Regions from separate parts of the Bradyrhizobium sp. USDA 4353 genome, predicted to be linked through region 2. Evidence: predicted binding sites of a transcription regulator. Region 2 holds the regulator's gene; each other region holds the start of a gene.
The links. Region 2 encodes PhoB, which activates phosphate uptake and scavenging genes when phosphate is short. Its sites were predicted from a motif close to TGTCATNNANCTGTCAT; they were not measured.
Positions count from the first base shown of each region.

Region 1: ACVILH_RS13565 (inorganic phosphate transporter) is a predicted target of PhoB. The motif match lies at 4,419-4,435, and genes of this name have one in related genera.
Region 3: ACVILH_RS17595 (UDP-2,3-diacylglucosamine diphosphatase) is a predicted target of PhoB. The motif match lies at 4,296-4,312, and genes of this name have one in related genera.

Region 1 covers NZ_JBSSGB010000001.1:3,066,213-3,073,950, forward strand. The annotation lists gene ACVILH_RS13550 (hypothetical protein) at 74-697, shown strand; gene ACVILH_RS13555 (hypothetical protein) at 899-1,468, shown strand; gene ACVILH_RS13560 (alpha/beta hydrolase) at 1,632-2,555, shown strand; gene ACVILH_RS13565 (inorganic phosphate transporter) at 2,630-4,255, opposite strand; gene ACVILH_RS13570 (NAD(P)-dependent oxidoreductase) at 4,497-5,363, opposite strand; gene ACVILH_RS13575 (TAXI family TRAP transporter solute-binding subunit) at 5,804-6,964, opposite strand; gene ACVILH_RS13580 (O-linked N-acetylglucosamine transferase family protein) at 7,342-7,738, opposite strand, start outside.
Region 2 covers NZ_JBSSGB010000001.1:3,360,372-3,368,109, forward strand. The annotation lists gene pstS (phosphate ABC transporter substrate-binding protein PstS) at 446-1,456, shown strand; gene pstC (phosphate ABC transporter permease subunit PstC) at 1,552-2,550, shown strand; gene pstA (phosphate ABC transporter permease PstA) at 2,555-3,430, shown strand; gene pstB (phosphate ABC transporter ATP-binding protein PstB) at 3,427-4,248, shown strand; gene phoU (phosphate signaling complex protein PhoU) at 4,280-4,996, shown strand; gene phoB (phosphate regulon transcriptional regulator PhoB) at 5,013-5,720, shown strand; gene ACVILH_RS14790 (trypsin-like serine protease) at 5,862-7,178, shown strand; gene ACVILH_RS14795 (HoxN/HupN/NixA family nickel/cobalt transporter) at 7,361-7,738, shown strand, end outside.
Region 3 covers NZ_JBSSGB010000001.1:3,933,931-3,941,668, reverse strand. The annotation lists gene ACVILH_RS17610 (hypothetical protein) at 1-567, shown strand, start outside; gene ACVILH_RS17605 (caspase family protein) at 674-2,410, shown strand; gene ACVILH_RS17600 (threonine ammonia-lyase) at 2,423-3,412, opposite strand; gene ACVILH_RS17595 (UDP-2,3-diacylglucosamine diphosphatase) at 3,460-4,272, opposite strand; gene pyk (pyruvate kinase) at 4,464-5,882, opposite strand; gene ACVILH_RS17585 (tartrate dehydrogenase) at 6,039-7,112, opposite strand; gene ACVILH_RS17580 (MFS transporter) at 7,135-7,738, opposite strand, start outside.

The sequences.
Region 1 (7,738 bases), 290 kb from region 2:
GGCCGCTGCGGTGCTTCATCGCCGATCCACTGCTATCATGCAGCCGTACGACTCGACGCGATGGAGGACCGTGATGGCAGTGAACATGGCGCAGAAGCGAGCCAAGAAGGCGCAGCGGCGCAAGCAATTGGCGACCCTGGCGAAGCGCGAGGACGCGATCTACAACAGCCTTCCGGCCCGGTTGGCAAGGGCGGCACAAGCGCCGATCCGGCATTGCTGCGTCAATCAGGGTCTGTTCGAGGTCGGCATGGGGACGCTGCTCCTGACGCGTGGCCATGCGTCGCCCTACAACGTCGCCGTGTTTTTGCTCGACACGTTCGCGCTGGGCGTCAAGGACGTGATGTTCAGGACGCTGGAGAGCGCGCAGATCGAGCAATATATGGCGATGGCGGATGCGGGCGGGACCATGGTCCCGATCGCTCCGAGCGAGGCCCGCAAGCTGCTGCGCGAGCTTGTGGCATGGTCGAAAACCCATGGCTTCGCTCCGCATCGGGAGTTCGCCGCGCTGGAAAAGTTCTTCGGCGACGTCAATGCCGATGACAGCGACGCCGTGTTTCAATTCGGCAGGGATGGTCAGCCGGTCTTGATCGGCGAGATTGATCTCGATCCCGACGTGGAGTGGGAGTTGGTGGACGAGGAGCCGGATACGAAGCTCGTGGATCAAAGCGAATTGAGCCGTCGCGGCGACGCCGGCTGAGGCGAGCCGGCGAAGTCATGCTTGGCCTCGAGCCGTGATCGCGGGTCCTGCGCGAGCGTCAATCAGTGCGTGGCGTGGGGCCGTAGGCAAGGTCGCGTGACCGCCTGCAGTCATCGGGCCGGGACAAGTCCGCTTTGAGCACGAGGTCGGATGAAGGCAGCACGCGCACTTCGATAGAACGGAAGCAGTGTCGCTCCACGAGTGAATGCAATGACGGATAGTTTTGAATATTCGATCGACTTGTCCCTGGCGCAATCGCGAGCGGAAAAGATCATCGCATGCATCAAGCGGTGGCAGGCGGAGCACGACCTCCGTCCGTTCGAATATACGAGGCATCTGAGGGTTTCGCCAACGTCGATTCCTCATAGCCATCCCGTGTTGACGCTGAACACCGAGCTCTACGATCCGGCCGCGATCTTGTGCGAATATCTGCATGAGCAGATGCATTGGTATCTCACCAAATTGAAGGTCGCTGACGACGGCGCGCCTCTGATCGTCGAGTTGAAGCGCCGCTATCCGGTGGCGCCTGTTGGATTTCCGGAGGGAGCAAACGATGAATATTCGACCTATCTTCATTTGCTGGTGAATTGGCTGGAGATCGAGGCGGCCTCCGTGTTTGTCGGCCGTGACCGTGTAGAAGAGATCGCCCGCAACAAGCGCTATTATCGTTGGATGTACCGAACGGTGCTGTCGGATTGGCGTTCGCTCGATGAGCTTTACCGAAGCTACGATATCGTGCCGATCAAGCCGGCCGAAAGCTTCCGGGATTGAACGGATTGGCCACGGGAGGTCAATAATCGCCGTCGCCTATTTTCCGGATGTCCAGTTCCGTAATTTCTCGGGCATCTGCGTTCGTGACATTTTGTAACGACGCTGCGTGCGGCCTTCTTTAAGCAACACGTGCTGCTATCGTCTGACGACGATGGAGCTCTCGATGTTGCGTTCGACACTTGCTGTTTTGCTGGCTGCTGGCCTGTTGCTGCTGCAGCCGGTTTTCCCATCAGCTGCATTCGCCGGTCCCTTCCTGGAGCGGTTGCAGGCGCGGATGACGGCGCGTGAGGCCGGGAGCCAGGGTACGCCGTCGACTGAATACGCCTATGGGAGCGATCCGCTGCAGAAGCTCGACGTCTGGCAGGCGAGGGGAGGCGCGGCTGCGCCGCTGGTCGTGTTCGTGCATGGCGGCGGATGGAAGCGGGGCGACAAGCGCAACGCGACCGGGGCGGCCAAGGTCGAGCACCTGCTCGCGCAGGGCTATGCATTCGCCTCGATCGACTACCGGCTGGTGCCGGCGGCGACCGTCGAGCAGCAGGCGGCGGACGTTGCCATGGCAGTCGCGTGGTTGCGCAACAATGCTGGGCGGCTTGGGATCGATCCGTCGCGCATCGTGCTGATGGGGCATAGCGCTGGCGCACATCTCGTTGCGCTGGTCGGGACCGATCCGAGGTACTTCACGGCAGCGGGGCTGTCCTTGCGCGATATCAGCGGCATCGTCGCGCTTGATGGCGCGTGCTACGACGTGGCGCGCCAGCTCGCCGACAGCGGTCGCTTCATGCTCGACACCTACATCCAGGCGTTCGGCACCGAGCCAGAGCGCCAGCGCGCGCTGTCGCCGACGCTGCAAGCAGCAAAGCCGAATGCGCCGGCCTTCCTCATCCTCCATGTCGACCGCGCCGACGGCAAGGCACAGTCCGAGGCGCTTGGCGCCGCCCTGATGCAGGCGGGCACGCCGGCGGAAGTCCAGGGCGTCGGCGGCACCGGCCTGCGCGGCCATATGGAGATCAATCGCGAGCTCGGCGATCCCAGCCATCCGGCGACGGCGATCGTCGACGCCTGGCTGCGCAAGACAATCGGCAAGTGACGATCCCCGATCAACCGTCTCTCACGCGTAAAGCGCCTTGTCGATGTCCTTACCTTACAACGATCCAAGCCCGATCAGTGCACGATCTGCCGAAAGATCAAGTAAAGCACGCCAGCAATGAGCATCGCGGCCGGCAATGTCAAAATCCACGCCAGAACGATGTTCCTGATGGTTCCGGTCCGAAGGCCGGAGCCATTGGCCGCCATGGTCCCGGCAACGCCGCTCGACAGGATGTGAGTCGTCGACACCGGCAGACCATAGAACTCGGCGCCGAGGATGGTGCCCGCCGCCACGAGCTCAGCGGAGGCGCCCTGCGCATAGGTCAGGTGCTGCTTGCCGATCCGCTCGCCGACCGTGACGACGATGCGCCGCCAGCCCACCATCGTGCCGAGGCCAAGTGCAATCGCGACCGAGACCTTGACCCAATTCGGAATGAAGCGCGTTCCTGCTTCCAGGCTCGAGCGATAATCCTTCAGGATGCCGGAGTCCTCCGAGCTGAACTTGGCGCCCGAATCCGGCAGAAGACGGATCGCGTCGAAGGCCAGGTACATGTCATTGCGCATGTTCGGTGTCGCAGCGGCGGGAATACGGCGGATCGACCCATAGTTCTTGACGCCATTTGCCACGTCGTCGGACAGCGCCGCCAGGGCCCCGAAGACCTCCGGCCGATTCAGATCGCGCGTCTTGAGCGCAGTTCCGATCAGGTCGCGGGCGTTGCCGGCATCGCGCTGCGGCGTGCCCTGGGCGCGGGCTTCGAAGATCGCCTTCGCCTTGCCAGCGAGGTCGACGAACGCCGGCGTGCTCGACTCCGGCATGGTCCGGTTCAGCGCATAGGCGGTGGGCGCTACGCCGATCAGGATCAGCATGATGAGACCCATGCCCTTCTGTCCATCATTGCCGCCATGGGCGAATGAGACGCCGGTGCAGGTCAGGATCAGAATGCCGCGGATCCACCATGGCGGCGTGCGGTCGCGCGGCTCCTCATAGAGCTTGCGAATGGGGACGAGCGTCTTGAGCAGCAGAAGCAGGAGAGCAGACAGGATGAAGCCGACCGCTGGACTGAACAACAGCGCCTTTCCAACGCTGACCGCCTGGGACCAGTCGACGCCCGATGTCGCCTCGCCGGCGGGCGCGATCCATTGATTGGCGAGGCCCACGCCCATGATCGAGCCGATCAGACAGTGGGAGGAACTGTTCGGGATTCCGATCCACCAGGTTGCCAGATTCCAGATGATAGCTGCGATCAGCAGCGCGAAGATCATGGCATATCCGGCTGCGCTGCCGACCTGCAGAATCAGATCGACCGGTAGCAGCGTGATCACGCTGTAGGCGACCGCACCCGTCGACACCACCACGCCGAGGAAATTGAACACGCCGGACCAGATCACGGCGGTGAGCGGCGGCAGACTATGCGTGTAGATGACGGTGGCCACGGCATTCGCCGTATCGTGGAACCCATTCACGAACTCGAACCCGAGCGCGATCATCAGTGCCACGCCCAGCAGCACCATCGCGCCGAGCGCGAGCGGCTCTCCGACATTGTGGGTGTCAGTGAAGATGCCGTAAGCGGCGTAGCCGATTCCGCTCACGAAGAAGAGCAGGAAGACCGCGACGACACTGACATGCGGTTTCTCGTGAAGGTCGGGCCTGGTCACCGATTGGACGGACGCCTGCGCGCCATGTAGTGCAAAGTCGGACATTGGCTTGCGATCGCGCTCCCATGTGGCAATCGTCAAACCGACGCGCATCTGGGAAGTTCCGGGAGCGGACGGATTTGTCAGGGCCGGAATTGATCGACGCTGGGGCTGCAGACCCGCACGCTGCACCACGATTCGCCGAGGAGCGCGTTAACACAGGCGGACTGTGACAGCGCGATGACGTCAAAAATCAGCCTGTCCGTCGCAAGCTAAGCTGCCAGTCGGTTGTTAGTCGGCGTGGCTGTCACGCCCGCCCCGCCGCCTTCCGCACGGCCAGCGCCATGCCGGCCCAGTCGATGTCTTCGCCTTCCATCGCGATCGCCGCGCGCAGATGATCGCGCACCACGCCGAGCAGGGGCATCGGCACGCGTGACGCCGTCGCCGCGGCGTCGGCGAGGTTCATGTCCTTCAGGCCCAAGGGCGCGGCGAAGCCGGCGGGGCGGAAGCGGTCTTCGAGCAGCAGCGCGCCGTAGGTGTGATAGATCGGCGCATTGAACAGCGTGCTGGTCAGGACCTCCAGCATGGCGCTGCGCTCGACGCCGCCGGCCTCGACCAGGGTCATCGCTTCCGCCATCGCCTCGACCGCAGCCATGATCATGAAGTTGCCGCCGAGCTTGACAAGGTTCGCCGCCGCCGGCTCGTCGCCGACATGGAAGCTGCGCTGGCCGATCGCCGCGAACAGCGGCTCGCAGCGCGCGAGGAGATCGGGCCGGCCGGCGGTGACGACGAACAGTTTTGCAGCCTGGGCGGCCACCGGCCTGCCGAACACCGGCGCCGAAACAAAGCCGCTGCGCTGGCCATGGTCCTGTGCGAGGCGCCGGGCCAGCGCGACCCCGATCGTGCTGTGCGAGACGTGGAGAGCAGGGGCGTCGAGCAGACCGTTCTCGCCATAGACCACCGCCTCGACCGCAGGGTCGTCGGCCAGCATGGTCATCACGACGTCGCCTTGCGCTGCCGCGGCGGGGGTCTCTGCCCAGCGCGCGCCTTTGGCGAGCAGGTCCTCCGCCTTGGCCCGCGTGCGATTCCAGACGGTCAGCTCGTGGCCGGCCGCAATCAGATTGCTCGCGATCGCATGGCCCATCTGGCCAAGTCCGATGAATCCGACCTTCATCTGCGCTCCTCGCTTGCAGCCCGCTGGCATGACGTCGGCTGCGCGTCGTTCGTTCCAAGTTATAGCGGCACGTTTGATCTGGCACGAGCGGCCCGCTGGCTCAGCCCGTGAACGAGCGTGGCGCCTGGCCATCGAGCTGCCGGCCGGAGGCCGGCATTGTGGCGGCATGCTGCGCTCGGTCCGGCATGCGCCATCAAGTTTTTCTGATCGTTGCGACCACGGAAACCGATTGGCGGTTGCTCTCGTCCTTCTTTAGACGTCGTCTGGCATAGGACTGCTCGAAACGGCCGATGTCCTTCTGCTTGATCGCCTCCGCCGGCGGCGCGTCGGCCCGCAAGCCGGCGACGGGCGCAAGCGAGCCAAGCCCGGCCTCGCGCTCGACGTTGTGGTTTGAGCATGATCTTTTCGGAAAACCGCTGCGTACTTTTCCGGATCATGCTCTACCGCGCCGGCTGATCGCCTTCGCGCTTCATCCAGCCCTGGAATTGCTCGAACAGGGCCTTGGCTTCGGCATCGCTGAGACGCCTGCCACCGGTCGCGTTCCTGGCGCTCATCCACTCGTCGAACTGCTGCTTGACGGCGACGTCGGCCTCGGGTGGACGGCTGCTGGCCAGCAGCTCCTCGGCGGCGCGGAAGCGGGTCCAGCCGGGCAGGGAGGAGGCGATGTTGATCTCGTTCCATTTCGGATGGAACGGCGGCTGCTTGAACTGATCGAAGCGCTTGAAGAAATATTCGACGAAGCGCGAGACGCGGCGATAGCGCTCGGTCTCCGGCGACCAGTTGTAGACCGCCAGCACCTGCGGCACGCCGATGGTCTCGATGGTCTCGCCCGGCTTGAGCAAATTGGGATAGTCCTGCGAGGTCAGCTTGGTCGGCACGTAATAGTCCTGCAGGCTGCGCGCAAACGGCACGGGCAGGAAATGGAAGCCCGGCTCGGGCTTGAACTTGGCGAACAGGTCGGTCGGCTTGCCGGTGACGTGCACCACGCCGGCGATCTCGCCGGTCCGCATCTTCTCGAGCGCCACCGAATTGTTGATGAACACCTTCTCGGCGCCGATCTTGAGCCGGTCGAACACGATGCCGCCGGTGAGGTTGGCCGCGCTGCCCACGGTGTTGAAGGAGACCTTCTTGCCCTGGAGGTCCTCCAGCGTCTTGATCTCGGGGCGGACATAGACGTGCATCTCGTTGATGTAGAACGAGCAGATGTAGCGGATGCGGTTCTTGATGTTGGCGAGGGTGCCGTTGCGGACGAACTCGTCGAGCACGTCGGCCGAGGTGATGGTGACGTCGACGCCGCGCAGATAGAGCAGGTCCTCGATGTTGCCGAGCGCGCCATAGGTCACCATCGGCAGCACGCGCAGGTTCGGCCGGTCGTCGAGCACCTTGGCCATTTCGGCGGCGAAGCGGATGTTGGTGCCTTCGAGCAGGCCGCCGGCAATGCCGACCGTCCATTCGTTGGACTCCTGCAGCTTGCCGCCTTCGCCGGCGGCTGCGGCGGTGGCCGATTTGGCCGGCTTCACGGTCTGGGCAGCGGCCGGCAGCAGCGATGCCGCGAAACTCAATCCTGTCGCAACGACGCAACTCAACAATGCGACCCGCATAACCCCACGCCCTCCGTTGCAGGCCGCACTGCAATCGCGAGGCCCGATCTGCTTTTCGTTCGTATTATCGCCTCGCTCGATGATGCCGGTCTACTACTCGCCGGTTGGTAGCAGTTTGGCCGGCAGAAAGGCGCAACGTCGCCACTAAAAAGCCATAGGCTTGATTGCGCCTCGTCTAAGGCAGGCCGGGCGTGCTGATGGCGACATCGCGGCGACGCGATTCCGGCCTATGTCACAATGGCACAGCGGGAACTTTTGCAGCTAACGGTTGTGGTTGGTACGCCACGGCCATAGGACTCGCGCGCTGGTGCGATCGGCGGCGAACACCGAGTCACATCTTCCGGCTCACACCTGATGAGCCGGGCAGGCGCGTGCGATCACGCACCCGCCTTCGCGCAATAGGCCTGCCAGAATTGCCGATAGGCCGATTCGACGCAGCGCGTGTAGTTCGCGACATCGCCGGCCGGCGAGCGCGCAACCTGGCCCGGCAGCTCCGCGCGCAGCTTCGACAACAGCTCGGGCTGTGCGGCGAAGGTCTTGGCGATGTGGATGTAGCCGTCATCATCGTTGCCGACCCAGTCGGCGAGCCCCGCGGCGGTCAGGATGCCCCCTGCCGCACGCGAGGCCGCACCGGCGCCGAGCTTGGCGACGACGGGAACGCCCATGTAGAGCGATTCGAAGGTCGAGATGCCGCCGTTCTGCGGGAACGGATCGAGCGAGATATCGATGCGCTCGTAGGATTTCAGATGCTCGCTGCGCTCGCTGGCGCCGAGG
Region 2 (7,738 bases):
CCGGCACCCATCACCCCAGGAGTTGTTTGAGGCACGCAGGTGGATGGATCTCTCCCAGCCGCATCGGCCGGTGGCTGGGTCCCGGCTCGAGGGCCGGACGACACTGAATGTGGGGGGCGGGCGGGGGCCACGGCAAATGCATCCGGAGAGCGGCCCGATCGAGCTTTGCTGCAGGGCCACAAGGCCCGACAGCCGATCTCTCGTCACGTCGCTACAGGCGTGAGCGCTGCTCGTTCAGCAGCTGGGTGCAGTCACCCCAGGATACCACCCCATCCACCGTAGAACCTCGGATGAAAATCGAAAATTCACGATTCATCAATGGCTTGTGACTGTCATCCAGCTGTCATCGAACCTTTATAAAAGCCACATCGTGGCCCCCTAAAGCGGCCCGGGAAGCGCAATCGGGTGCAAACGGCGCTTCGCTTCCCAAGCATGGAGACCAGCTATGAATTTCGTCAAAGCTATCGTCGCTGCCGGCTTGGTCGCCGCATCGACGTCGGCATTTGCTGCCGACATCACCGGCGCGGGCGCGACGTTCCCGTTCCCGATCTATTCCAAGTGGGCTGACGCCTACAAGAAGGAGACCGGCAACGGTCTGAACTACCAGTCGATCGGTTCCGGCGGCGGCATCAAGCAGATCCAGGCCAAGACCGTGACCTTCGGCGCCACCGACGCGCCGCTCAAGGCCGAGCAGCTCGAGAAGGACGGCCTGGTGCAGTGGCCGATGGTGATGGGCGGCATCGTGCCGGTCGTCAACCTCGAGGGCGTGAAGCCGGGCGAGATGGTGCTGGACGGCGAGACGCTCGCCAACATCTATCTCGGCAAGATCACCAAGTGGGACGACGCCGCGATTAAGAAGCTGAACCCCAGCGTCAAGCTGCCGGCCGAGGCGATCGCCGTGGTCCGCCGCTCCGACGGTTCGGGCACGACCTTCAACTTCACCTACTACCTCTCCGAAGTCAGCCCCGACTGGAAGAGCAAGGTCGGCACCAACACCGCCGTCGAGTGGCCGGTCGGCGTCGGCGCCAAGGGCAACGAGGGCGTGTCGGGCAACATCAGCCAGACCAAGAACTCGATCGGCTATGTCGAGTACGCCTATGCCAAGCAGAACAAGCTGACCTACACCGCGATGGTCAACAAGGCCGGCAAGACCGTGCAGCCGACCGTCGAGGCCTTCCAGGCCGCCGCCGGCAATGCCGACTGGGCCAAGGCTCCCGGCTACTACGTGATCCTGGCCAACCAGGCCGGCGAGAAGTCCTGGCCGATGACGGCTGCGACCTTCATCCTGATGCACAAGGAGCCGACCGACAAGGCGGCCTCTGCCGAAGCCATCAAGTTCTTCAAGTGGTCGTTCGAGAAGGGCGACAAGATGGCCGAGGAGCTCGACTACATCCCGATGCCCGACAGCGTCGTGAAGCTGATCGAGAAGACCTGGTCGTCGGACATCAAGAGCTGATCGTCGACTAACGACATTCCCCTCTCCCGGTCGCCGGGGGAGGGGCGCTACTGGGGCTCAGCGTGTCAAAAAAACAGGGGGCAGAATTGGCAGAGATGGCGGTTCAGACCGAAGTCAGCGATATCGCGGCTGCTGCCGGGCCCTATGACCGGGCACGCGCGCTCAGCGCCTTCAAGCTCGGCGATGTGACGTTCTACTGGATCACCCGCCTGTCGGCGATCTCGGTGCTGCTGATCCTGGGCGGCATCATCATCTCGCTCGTCATCGGCGCCTGGCCGGCGATGAAGACCTACGGCTTCGACTTCCTGCTGACCAAGCGCTGGGCGCCTTCCGCCGATCCGCCGGTGCTCGGCGCGCTCGGGCCGATCTACGGCACGCTGGTCACGTCCTTCATCGCCATGCTGATCGCCATTCCGGTCGGTCTCGGCGTTGCGATCTTCCTGACCGAGCTGTGCCCGCAATGGCTGCGCCGCCCGATCGGCATCGCCATCGAGCTGCTCGCCGGCATTCCCTCGATCATCTACGGCATGTGGGGCTTCTTCGTGCTGGGCCCGTTCCTGGCCTATACGTTCCAGCCGTTCATGATCAGCCTCTGCGCCAACATCCCGGTGCTGCAGGACATCTTCGCCGGCCCGCCGTCCTATCTCAGCCTGTTCAACGCCTCGCTGATCCTGGCGATCATGGTGCTGCCCTTCATCACGGCGATCTCGGTCGACGTGTTCAAGACGGTGCCGCCGGTGCTGAAGGAAGCCGCCTATGGCGTCGGCTGCACCACCTGGGAGGTCGTCCGCAGCGTCGTGATCCCCTACACCCGCGTCGGCGTCATCGGCGGCGTCATGCTGGCGCTCGGCCGCGCGCTCGGCGAGACCATGGCGGTGACCTTCATCATCGGCAACTCGTTCCGGATCTCGTCCTCGATCTTCGCGCCGGGCACGACCATCTCGGCCGCGATCGCTTCCGAATTCCAGGAGAGCGACGGCCTGCACCAGTCGAGCCTGATCCTGCTCGGCCTCCTGCTGTTCGTTCTGACCTTCTTCGTGCTCGCCGCAGCCCGCTTGATGCTGATGCGGCTCGAGACCAAGGCGGGGAAATAAGCTCATGACTGCTGTCGACGTTCAGCCCACGCCCGTCAACCCGATCTACGCGCGCCGGCGCCGCACGGACATCATGGTCCGCGCGCTGTGCTTTGCCGCCGCCGCCTTTGGCGTCACCTGGCTGGCGCTGATCCTGTTCACGCTATTCTACAACGGCCTTGCGGGCTTCAGCCTGCAGGTCTTCACCGCCGACACCCCGCCGCCGGGCTCCAGCGACGGTGGCCTGCGCAACGCCATCGTCGGGTCGGTCATCATGACCATCATCGGCGTCGGCATTGGCGCGCCGCTCGGCCTGTTCGCCGGCACTTATCTCGCCGAATACGGTCGCAACGACCGGCTGACCTCGGTGATCCGCTTCATCAACGACATCCTTTTGTCGGCACCCTCGATCATCATCGGCTTGTTCATCTATGGCGCTGTTGTCGTGCCGATGGGCGGCTTCTCGGCCTTCGCCGGCGCGCTAGCTCTGGCGGTGATCGTGATCCCCGTCGTGCTGCGCACGACCGAGGACATGCTGCTGCTCGTGCCCAATCCGCTGCGTGAAGCGGCCTCCGCGCTTGGCCTGCCGCGCTCGCTGGTGATCCGCCGCATCGCCTACCGCGCCGCGCGTTCCGGCCTCATCACCGGCGTGCTGCTGGCGACCGCCCGCGTCGCGGGCGAGACCGCGCCGCTGCTGTTCACTGCGCTGTCGAACCAGTTCTGGAGCCTGAGCCTCTCCAAGACGATGGCGAACCTGCCGGTGACCATCAATAACTTCGTACAGAGCCCCTATGCCTACTGGAAACAGCTGGCCTGGAGCGGCGCCCTTCTGATCACATTGACCGTGCTGGCCCTGAACATCGGCGCGCGCATCCTCGGCGCCGAGAGGAGCTCGAAATGACCGACATGTCCGTATCCGTGAGCAGCCCGACGGCCGCCATTCCTCCGAAGTCGCTGCCGGAGGCGCCGGCCAAGGTGACCGCCCGCAACCTGAACTTCTACTATGGCGATCACCACGCGCTGAAGAACATCAATCTGTCGCTCGGCACCAACCGCGTCACGGCCTTCATCGGCCCGTCCGGTTGCGGCAAGTCCACGCTGCTGCGCATCTTCAACCGGATGTACGATCTCTATCCGGGCCAGCGCGCGGTCGGCCAGCTGATGCTGGACAACACCAACATCCTCGACCCCAAGCTCGATCTCAATCTGCTGCGCGCCCGAGTCGGCATGGTGTTCCAGAAGCCGACGCCGTTCCCGATGACCATCTACGAGAACATCGCCTTCGGCATCCGGCTCTATGAGAAGATCTCGAAGTCCGAGATGGACGACCGCGTCGAGAAGGCGCTGCGCGGCGGCGCGCTGTGGAACGAGGTCAAGGACAAGCTCAACGCCTCCGGCCTGTCGCTCTCGGGCGGCCAGCAGCAGCGCCTGTGCATCGCCCGCACGGTGGCGGTGCGCCCCGAGGTGATCCTGTTCGACGAGCCGTGCTCGGCGCTCGATCCGATCTCGACCGCCAAGGTCGAGGAGCTGATCCAGGAGCTCGCGGAGAGCTACACGATCGCGATCGTGACGCATAACATGCAGCAGGCGGCGCGCGTCTCCGACAAGACCGCCTTCATGTATCTCGGCGAGTTGATCGAGTTCGACGACACCAGCAAGATCTTCACCTCGCCGAGCGATCGGCGGACTCAGGATTACATCACCGGCCGGTTCGGCTGACGCCGACAGCATTGCCTTTCAGGAGATCATCATGGCCAGTGAACATACCGCCAAGGCGTTCGACAGCGATCTGCAGGATCTGACCCGCCTGGTGTCCGAGATGGGCGGGCTCGCCGAGCGGCTGATCGTCGACTCCGTCGATGCGCTGGTGCGGCGCGACGTGGCGCTGGGCCAGAAGGTGGTCGCCGGCGACGCCGAGGTCGACAAGCTGCAACGCATCATCGAGGAGCGTGCGGTGCTGACGATCGCCCGCCGCCAGCCGATGGCCGTCGATTTGCGCGAGATCGTCGGCGCCATGCGCGTCGCCACAGATCTGGAGCGCATCGGCGACCTCGCCAAGAACATCGGCAAGCGCGTCGCGGCGCTCGAGAGCGACTTCCATCCGCTCAAGCTGATCCGCGGCCTGGAGCACATGACCGACCTCGTTCAGTCGCAGGTCAAGACCGTGCTCGACGCCTATGCGGCGCATGACCTGCCGGCGGCGATGACGGTGTGGAAGGGCGACGAGGAGGTCGATGCCATCTGCACCTCGCTGTTCCGCGAGCTCCTGACCTACATGATGGAAGACCCGCGCAACATCTCGTTCTGCATCCATTTGATGTTCTGCGCCAAGAACATCGAGCGGATCGGCGACCATGCCACCAACATCGCCGAGACCGTGTTCTATATGATCGAGGGCCAGCAGATCATGGACAAGCGCCCGAAGGGCGACATGACCAGCTTCGCGACCACGATCCCCGGCAACTAAGAAAGACGATTGAGACATGGGCGCGCGAATTCTGGTGGTTGAGGACGAGGAGGCGCTGACGACGCTCCTTCGCTACAACCTCGAAGCCGAAGGCTACGAAGTCGAGACCGTGGCGCGCGGCGACGAGGCCGACACGCGGCTCAAGGAGCGCGTGCCGGATCTCGTCGTGCTCGACTGGATGCTGCCGGGACTGTCCGGCATCGAGCTGTGCCGGCGCCTGCGGGCACGGACCGAGACCCGGCAGCTGCCGATCATCATGCTGACGGCGCGCGGCGAGGAGAGCGAGCGCGTGCGCGGCCTCGCGACCGGCGCCGACGACTACATCGTCAAGCCGTTCTCGGTGCCGGAGCTCTTGGCGCGCGTGAAGGGCCTGCTGCGGCGCGCGAGCCCGGAGCGGCTGGCGACCGTGTTGTCCTATGGCGACATCGAGCTCGACCGCGAGAAGCGCCGCGTGGCGCGCTCGGGCCGGCCGATCGATCTTGGCCCGACCGAGTACCGGCTGCTCGAATTCTTCCTGGAGCATCCCGGCCGCGTCTTCAGCCGCGAGCAGCTGCTCGACAGCGTCTGGGGCCGCGACATCTATATCGACGAGCGCACCGTCGACGTGCATATCGGCCGCCTGCGCAAGCTGCTCAATCCCGGCCGCGAGCAGGATCCGATCCGCACCGTGCGCGGCGCGGGCTATGCGCTCGATGATCGCTTCGCCAAGTCGGAGCAGGCCTGAGGGATAAACGGGCTTGCGGGTGGAGCGGGGGTGATACCCGAGCGGCTCGGATTAAGGACAAAGCGGTCCGCTTTCCGCCACGCCGCCGCCGTCTTGATCGTGCCTGCTGAGCAGCCGATGTTTCGGTCTCAGCGGACGCCCTTGATCAAGACCCTTCTCATAAGTCTCGCCGTGCTGCTCGGCAGCCTCGCGGGCGCCACGGCCGCCGAGCTCGAGGACGCCGTGACTGCGGCGTCGAACGGACAGGCGGCAGCGGCGTTGCGCCGGTTGCAGCCGCTCGCCAGCAAGGGTGATGCGCGGGCGCAATTCGATCTCGGCTTCATGCAGGCCTTCGGCGTGGGCGTCGCACGCAACCAGGCCGAGGCGCTGGTCTGGTACCGCAAGGCTGCGGATCAGGGGCTCGCCATCGCCCAGCACTATCTCGGCATCGCCTATTTCAACGGCGAGGGCGCGGCCCGTGACCACGGCGAAGCCGCGCGCTGGTTCAACCGCGCTGCCGCGCAGGGCTTTGCCCAGTCGCAATACATGCTCGGCCTGATGATGCTCGATGGCCAGGTCATGTCCCAGGACGTCGTGCAGGGCTATGCTTGGCTGGTGATGGCCGGCCGCAACGGCGTCAGGTCGGCTGGCCGCGAGATCCAGCGTATCAAGCTCAGCGACGCACAGCGGCGTCAAGCCGAGCAGATTATCGCGGCGTGGCGGGCGAAGCCGGAATCGGCCGATGCCGGCATTGCCAATCCGCGCGCCGAGCAGCTTCTCGGGCTCGACCGGCATTTCGGCGACGTCGTCGATCCCACCTCCTGGCCGGCATCGTCGATCGGTGTCGTGACTCAGGCGCAATTCAGCTCGGGAGGCTCGTGCACGGGCACTCTGGTGGCGCCGCGCGTGGTGCTGACGGCGGCGCATTGCGTCTTCAACGGCCTCGCCCAGGTCAGCCCCGGCAACGTCCATTTCCTGGCAGGCCTGAACAAGGGAACCCCTGCCGCATCGTCGGTCGCCGACAAGCTGATCGTGGCGCCCGACTTCATCCCGACCCAGCACGACCAATGGTCGACCGACCGCTCGCCGGCCGATTGGGCGCTGATCATCCTGAAGGATGCGCTGCCCTCGAAGCCGGTGCCGGTGAAGTCGGTCAGCCGCGACGAGCTCGCGGCCGCGACCAAGGCCGGCACGATCTCGGAGATCGGCTATGGCCAGGAGCGGCGCTATTCGCCGACCGGGCAAAGGAATTGCAGCGCCGGCATGACCCGGGACGGCCGTCTGCTGACCGTGCATTGCCTCGCCAATTTCGGCTATTCGGGCTCGCCGATCCTGGCCGAGATCAACGGCGAGCCGGCCGTGGTCGGCATCTTCTCGGCGTTCCACGAGGAGACCCGCCTGATGTTCGCCGCGCCCGCCAGCCAGTTCGAGGCTGCGGTGCGGCGCGAGATCGCGGCGCACAGCGCCTCGGCGCGGTGAAGCGCAGGCAGGAAGAGAGTTGGTCGTCGGCTGGTCAATGTTTGAGCTTGACCGGATAGCCGGTTGCCAAGCGAGGAGATCAATCCGGGTTCGACCAGGCCGCGAGGATTGATTCGAGCGGGATTTGCGCGCGGGAGCGCGAGGCTTGCCTTTTGGCGCGGGTCTTGCTCTCCTGTCCGAGTATGACGATTTTGCCAATTGATCATCCTCGGCCCGCCGCCGCGCTCGCGGCCCGGCTCCGCACGGACCGCGCGCGCAGCGTGGCGCTCGTGGCCGGCCTCGTGCTCGCCAACGCGCTCGCCTGGGCCTGGGCGTTCGCGCTCTATGCCGACCGGCCCGCCATCGTCGGCACCGCGCTGCTGGCCTGGCTGCTCGGCCTCCGCCACGCCGTCGATGCGGACCATATCGCGGCGATCGACAACGTGGTCCGCAAGCTGGTGCAGGACGGCGACAGGCCGCGCGCCGCGGGCCTCTACTTCGCGCTCGGCCACTCCAGCGTCGTCGTCATCGCCACCATCGTGGTGAGCCTCGTCGCCGGCGCCGATCTGCTGAGCGAGGAC
Region 3 (7,738 bases), 570 kb from region 2:
GTCGCGGCCGAGATGGGCGCGCCCGATCCGATCGAGGACGAGGAGTTCAGCCGAGCACGTACCCTCGGTTTCGACATTGAGGAGCCGACGTCGGTGGATGACGACATCGTCGCCAGCTTCCGCGAGCCGGCGCCGGCGGAGTCCGAGCCTGAGGTCGCACTGACGACGGCTCAGGCACCGGCCCCAGAGCCAATCGCAGCTCCGGTCGCTCCGCCCGTGGAAGCTCCCCCGATGGCGCCGGCTCCGATGCCCAGCGCCCCTCCTTCTGCGCCGCTGTCCGAAGCCATCACGGTCGAAACCCTGGCGGCCATCGCGGCAGCGGTTGCCGCTCCGCCCCCGGCCCCGCCGGTACGCGCCGAGGTCGCCCCCGCTCAGCCGCTTCATGCGATGGCCGCTGTGGCTCCACTCCCGACGGCTTCTGCGATACCGAAACCGACCTACGAGCCGTCGCTGGGATCGACCTTGCTCTCGAATGGCCTCCTGCAGCGTCCGCAGGCACCGGCCAACGATCCGCTGTCGCCGATCCGGCGCATGACCCAGCCTGAGAAGATCGCGTTCTTCTCCTGACGGACGTCCTGCTCCTGAGGTGACGCGCATCACGTACACCGGGAGATGATCCGCCTAAGCCTGATCCTCAAGCCATTCGCTTTGCGCATGCTCGAGGAGAACGCCCGTGTCCGTTCCGCTATTCCGCGCCGACAGACTCACCTGGAAGGCCCTGCTCATCTCGGCAATGCTGGCCTTGATGACAGCGGCAGGCACCACCTCCAGCGGGGCAGCCAGCAGCGACATCGATCCTTTGCAGACGCCACCGCGCGCGCTGGCTGCGCCGTCGGCTTCCACGATGGAAAACGCGCCGGCCGCCACGCTTCAGGGCGCAGAGCCGCGCGTCGCGCTCGTGATCGGCAATTCGAGCTACCAAAATGCGCCTGTGCTGGAGAACCCGGACAACGACGCCCATGCCGTGGCGAAACTGCTGAACTCCGCCGGCTTCGAGGTGATCACCGCGACCGACCTGACGCAGAACGAGATGCTCAAGGTCGTGCAGGATTTTTCGAGCCGCGTCTCAGCGCATGGGCCGAATGCCGTGGCGATGGTGTACTATGCGGGCCACGGCGTTCAGCTCGCGGGCGAGAACTACCTCATCCCGATCGATGCACGCATCTCTGCTCCCTCCGATCTCACGAGCAGCACGATCCGCCTGGTCGACCTCATGGCCACGCTCGATGCCATTCCGAGCCGGATGCGGATCGTGGTGCTCGATGCCTGTCGCAACAATCCGTTTCCCGCTGTCAACGATGCAGGCCGCGGATTGGCCATCGTCGATGCCCCGAACGGATCCATCGTCGGCTATTCCACCTCGCCCGGCGAGGAGGCGCTCGACGGACGCGGCGAGCACAGCCCTTATGCTCAAGCCTTTCTCAACCTCGCACGACAACCGAACCTGCCGATCGAGCAGCTGTTCAAACGCATTCGTCTCCAGGTCAACCAATCGACCGATGGACGGCAGACGCCGTGGGAGAGCTCATCGCTCACCAGCGACTTCACCTTCTTCGGCGATTCGCTGGTTGCGGCCGCTCGAGCGCCGGAGAAAGCGCCCGTGGTCCAGATGGCCGCCGACCTGCCGAGCCGCTCCGTGCGGCAGGCCTATGACTACGTGCTGTCGGAGAACCGCCCGCAATATTATCGCGAGTTCGTCGAGATGTACCCGCGCGATCCGCTGGCCGACCGCATCCGCGCGCTGCTTGCCGGCTTGGTGCAGGCGGCGGCATGGCATCAGACCGTGCTGGCGAACTCGCCGGCGGCCTATCAGAGCTTCCGTGAATCCTATGCCGACAGCCCCTATGCGCTGGTCGCACTGCGGCTGCAGGGTCAGCCGCGGCCAATCCCGGTGCTGCAGCCGAGCCGCCTGATGATGCCGCCGCAAATGGCGCCGGCCACACGTCCGTTCAATCCCGGCGCCCAGATCCAAGGCCAGCCCGGCCCGCAGCCGAGACTGCCGGCCAATAGCCTGCCACCGCGTCAGCCGCTGCCGCCGGCCATCCTCGCCAAGAACACCGGTGTCAATGGCGGGCCCAACAAGGTCGTGGACCCCAGGCCAGTCGCGCAGAACAAGATGCGCGACCGGATCGTACCGCCGGTGACCCCGCCTCCGGCTGCGAAGATCCAGCGCGATCCGCTGAAGCGCAATCCGGGCCGCCCGTTCGAGACCCGCGAAGCGCGGCGTCCGTTCCCGGGCAATTCCGGGCCATTCAAGCCGAGCGTCAATGGGCCGCATCCGTCGATGGCGCGTGGCCCGGGGCCGATGCAGGGCCGGCCGATGATGCGCCCCGGGACGCCGCAGGTCGCGCAGTCCGGACCGCGGATGGGCGGCGGCGGATTCGCCAAGAGCGGCCTCGGCTTTCGCTGAGGCCTGAGTGTCTCAGGCGATCAGCTTGGCAAACAGATCCGCATCGACATTGCCGCCGGAGAGCACGATCACCACCGTCTTGCCCACGACGTCTAGCCGGCCGGCCAGCAGCGCCGCGAGTCCGACCGAGCCGCCCGGCTCGACCACGAGCTTCAGCTCGCGGAAGGCAAAACCGACGGCGCGACCGACCTCCTCATCAGAAGCCTCGACCGCCGCCGACAGCAGCCGGCTGTTGATGGCGAAGGTGATCTCACCGGGAATCGCGGCCATCAGCGCATCGCAGATGGTGCGCCCCTTGGCCTCGTGCGCCTCACGGTGGCCGGCGCGCAGCGAGCGCGCGTGGTCGTCAAAACCCTTCGGCTCCGCCACCACCATCTGCGTGTTCGGAAAACGCGCCTTGACTGCCGTCGACACACCCGCGAGCAGGCCGCCGCCCGACGCAGGCACGATTACCGTGTCGGGCGAGAGGCCGAACGCCGACAGATCCTCGGCGATCTCCCGGCCGACGGTGCCCTGCCCTGCGATCACGTAGGGATCGTCATAAGGCGGCACCACCGTCGAGCCGCGCTTGCTGGCGATGTCGCGGGCGATCGCCTCGCGATCCTCGCGGTCGCGATCATACAGCACGACATCGGCGCCGAAGGCCTTGGTGCGCTCGCGCTTGGCAACCGGCGCATCCAACGGCATCACGATCGTCGCGTGCATGCCGAGCAGCGTCGCGGCATGGGCGACGCCCTGCGCGTGATTGCCCGAGGAGAAGGCGACGACGCCCTTGGCGCGATCCGCTTCCGGAATTGAGGCCAGCTTGTTGTAGGCGCCGCGGAACTTGAAGGAGCCGGTTCGCTGCAGCACCTCCGGCTTCACGAACACGTTCGCCTTGAACTGGTCGCTGAGCACGGGAGCCGGCAGCAGCGGTGTCCGCACCGCGACGGGCGCGAGGACGCGCGCCGCCGCATCGATGTCGGCGACGGTTACGGGCAGGATCGGAGCATGAGCTGTCATGCCCCTATTTTACCGCGCCCGCTCGCCGCGAGGCAAGGGAGCCGGTATCAGGCCGCGCGGGCCGCCAGTTGCGGAACCGGGGCCGGCTGCCGCTGCGGATCCGTCCAGGTCAGGATCTCGAACCGACCGTCCTCATGCTCGACCAGCGCCGTGCAGCTCTCGACCCAGTCGCCGCAATTCATGTAGCGGATGCCGTCCTGGTCGCGGATGACGGCACAATGGATGTGGCCGCAGATCACGCCGTCGGCGCCGTGGCGCCGCGCCTCGGCGGCGAGCGCTGTCTCGAACGCGCCGATGTAGTTCACCGCGTTCTTGACCTTCTGCTTGGCCCATTGCGACAGCGACCAATAGGGCACGCCGAACATGCGGCGGAAGAAGTTTACCAGACGGTTCATCTGGATCGCGAAGTCATAGGCCTTGTCGCCGAGATGGGCGAGCCAGCGGGCGTTCTGGACGACGAGGTCGAAGATGTCGCCGTGAATGACGAGGTAGCGCTTCCCGTCCGTGCCGGTGTGCACGATGTTCTCGACGACGTCGATGCCGCCGAAATGCGTGCCGTAATAGCCGCGCAGGAACTCGTCGTGATTGCCGGGCACGTAGACGATCTTGGCGCCCTTGCGCGCCTTGCGCAGCATCTTCTGCACGAGATCGTTGTGCGACTGCGGCCAGTGCCAGCTCGATTTCAGCGCCCAGCCGTCGATGATGTCGCCGACCAGATAGATCGTATCGGCATCATGGTGGCGCAGGAAATCCACGAGGAGATTGGCCTGCGAGCCGCGGGCTCCGAGATGAACGTCGGAGATGAACAACGTGCGAAAGCGCTTCGTCGGGCTTTCTTCACCGGCAGTCTCGAGTCCCATGCGCGCCCACCTAACAGTCCCTGATGACAAGGCGATGACGAACGCCGCACCGGCAGAACCCATCCTGCCGGATCGCGACTGACATCGTTCGCATGACGACTCACGATGTCTTCATCACTGCCCCGCGATACCAGCGGGGTGCGACAATCAGGCGACAAGCAGGCGGCGCGCACAGGGAATTCGGCTGCCTGCTATCTGGGCACGGTGACGACGCGCAGATTGTTCGTCGTTCCGGCCTGCGCGAAGGGGATGCCGGCGACGACGACCAGCAGATCGCCCTTGTCGGCGAACTCCTCCTGCACGGCGAAGAACGTCGCGCGCTCGACCATCTCCTCGTAGCTCTGCACGTCCTGCGACAGTACGCTGTGCGCGCCCCACAGCAGGCACATCCGGCGCGAGGTGTCCTCGTTCGGCGTGATCGCGAGGATCGGCAGGCTCGGCCGCTTGCGGGCGACGCGCGAGGCCGAGGTGCCGCTCGACGTATAGGCCACGATCGCCTTGGCATGGATAGCAGACGCGAGATCGGCCGCGGCGGTCGCCACCGCATGCGGCGGCGTCTGCTCCTCATTGGGCTGCGTCGCCTGGATGATCGAGCCGTACATCTTATGCTTCTCGGTCGCCTTGATGATGCTGTCCATCATCGCCACCGCCTCGCGCGGATATTGCCCGCTGGCGGATTCCGCCGACAGCATCACCGCATCGGCGCCGTCATAGATCGCGGTCGCGACGTCGGAGACCTCGGCGCGCGTCGGCGTCGGCGTGGCCACCATCGAGTCCAGCATCTGCGTCGCCACGATCACCGGCTTCACCGCCAGTCGGCAGGCACGGACCAATTCCTTCTGCTTGCCCGGCACGTCCTCGTTCGGAATTTCCACACCGAGATCGCCGCGCGCCACCATGATCGCATCCGACAGCTGGATGATGTCGTCGATCCGATCCAGCGCCGCCGGCTTCTCGATCTTGGACATGATGCCGGCGCGGCCGTTGATCAGCCCCCGCGCCTCGATCACATCCGAGGGCTTCTGCACGAAGGACAGCGCCACCCAGTCGACGCCAAGCTCGAGTCCGAAGGCGAGATCCGAGCGGTCCTTCGCGGTCAGCGGCGACAGCTCCAGGATCGTGCCCGGCAGGTTGACGCCCTTGTGATTGGAGATCGCGCCGCTGACGATCACCTTGGATTCGATCCAGTCGTCACCGAGCCCGGTGACGCGCACGCGCACGCGGCCGTCATCGATCAGAAGATCGTGACCGGGCGCGACCGCCGCAAAGATCTCCGGATGCGGCAGCGGAATCGACGTCTTGTCGCCTTCGGTCCCATTCAACACGAATCGAATCGTCTCGCCGGCCTCGACCTGGATCTTCTTGTCGCGCAACGTGCCGACGCGGATCTTCGGCCCCTGCAGGTCCATCAGGATGCCGATCGGCCGCTGCACCTCTTTCTCCAGGGCGCGGATCGCGGCGTGGACCTTCGCATGATCGGCCTGCGTGCCGTGGCTGAAATTCAGGCGGAAAGTGTCGACACCAGCAAGAAACAGCGCCTTCAGCATCTCCGGAGAATTACTGGCGGGGCCGACGGTTGCGACGATCTTGGCTCGACGGTGACGACGCATGTTATGTCCTTTCTCCCCAGCCCGCGTTCTCACGTCTCGATGACACGCATATGATTATCATGCGCGGACGCGGCGGAAGCGCTGATATACGCCCCGCAGCGTTCATTGCAAGCGCAACCCGGGACACGCCGAGATTGTACGGGCCACAACCGCGTCTCACACGTTGGAGCCGTGGATCGCGTCGATCACCGCATCCGTCACCTCCTTGGTCGTCGCCTTGCCGCCTACATCGGGCGTAAGAATGCCGGCGGCGCAGACCTTCTCGACTGCGGACATCAGCCTGATGGCCGCATCCTTCTCGCCGAGATGCTCGAGCATCTGGGCGCCGGTCCAGAACGTCGCGACGGGATTGGCGATACCCTTGCCGGTGATGTCGAAGGCAGAGCCATGGATCGGCTCGAACATCGACGGGAAGCGCCGCTCCGGATCGATGTTGCCGGTCGGCGCGACGCCGAGGCTGCCGGCGAGCGCGCCCGCCAGATCCGACAGGATGTCGGCGTGCAGATTGGTGGCGACGATGGTGTCGAGACTCTTCGGCTGCAAGGTCATGCGCACGGTCATGGCATCGACCAGCATCTTGTCCCAGGTCACATCGGGAAATTCACGTGCCACTTCCGCGGCGATCTCGTCCCACATCACCATGCCGTGCCGCTGCGCGTTCGACTTGGTGACGACGGTGAGGAATTTACGCGGTCGCGACTGCGCGAGCTTGAAGGCATAGCGCATGATGCGGGAGACGCCGACGCGGGTAAACACCGCGACCTCGGTGCCGACCTCCTCCGGCAGGCCGCGATGCGCGCGGCCGCCCATCCCGGCATATTCGCCTTCGGAGTTCTCGCGCACGATCACCCAGTCGAGGTCGCCGACGCCGACATTGCGCAGCGGCGAGGCGACGCCGGGCAGGATCTTGGTCGGACGCACATTGGCGTATTGATCAAAACCCTGGCAGATCGGCAGCCGCAGGCCCCACAGCGTGATGTGGTCGGGAACATCAGGCGCGCCGACGGCGCCGAAATAGATCGCGTCAAACGTCTTCAGCTCGGCCAAGCCGTCGGCCGGCATCATCACGCCGTGCTTCTTGTAGTAGTCCGAGCCCCAGTCGAAGGTTTTGACGTTGAAGCTGATGTCGCCTGCCCGCCTGGCCAGCGCCTCGAGCACGCGGACGCCGGCGGAGATGACCTCGGGGCCGATGCCGTCGGCGGGGATGGCGGCGATGGAATGGGTGCGCATGTGAAGAGCTCCGTGTGAGGGGTCAGGACTGCGTGGCCGCTTCGGCCTTCGCGCTTTGTGATCGAGACAGCAACAGGGTCAGCACCGCCGATATCACCAGCAGGCCGGCGACGAAATAGAGGCCGCCATCGAAGCTGCCGGTCTGGTCCTTGATCCAGCCGATCATGGCCGGGCCGACGAAGCCGCCGAGATTGCCGATCGAGTTGATGGTGGCGATGCCTGCCGCTGCGGCCGAGCCGGACAGGAACATGGTCGGCATGCTCCACAGCGGCGGCTTCGACGAGGAGATGCCGACATTGACCAACGTGAGCGCGGCAAGTACGGCGGCGACGCTGGTCGACAATCCGGCCAGCCAGAGGCCCATGGCGGCAACCACGCAGGCCAGCACGACGTGCCAGGTGCGTTCGGCCGTCCGGTCGGAATGCCGCGCCCACAGGATCATGACCACGACCGCGATCGTCGGTGGCACCGCATTGAGGAAGCCGACCGCGAACGAGGACAGGCCGAACTGCTTGATGATCTGCGGCGCCCAGACGCCGAGCGTGTAGAGGCCGGCCGAGGTGCCGAAATAGACCAGCGCGAGCGCGAGCACGCGGATGTCGGCGAGACCGCGCCAGATGCTGTGA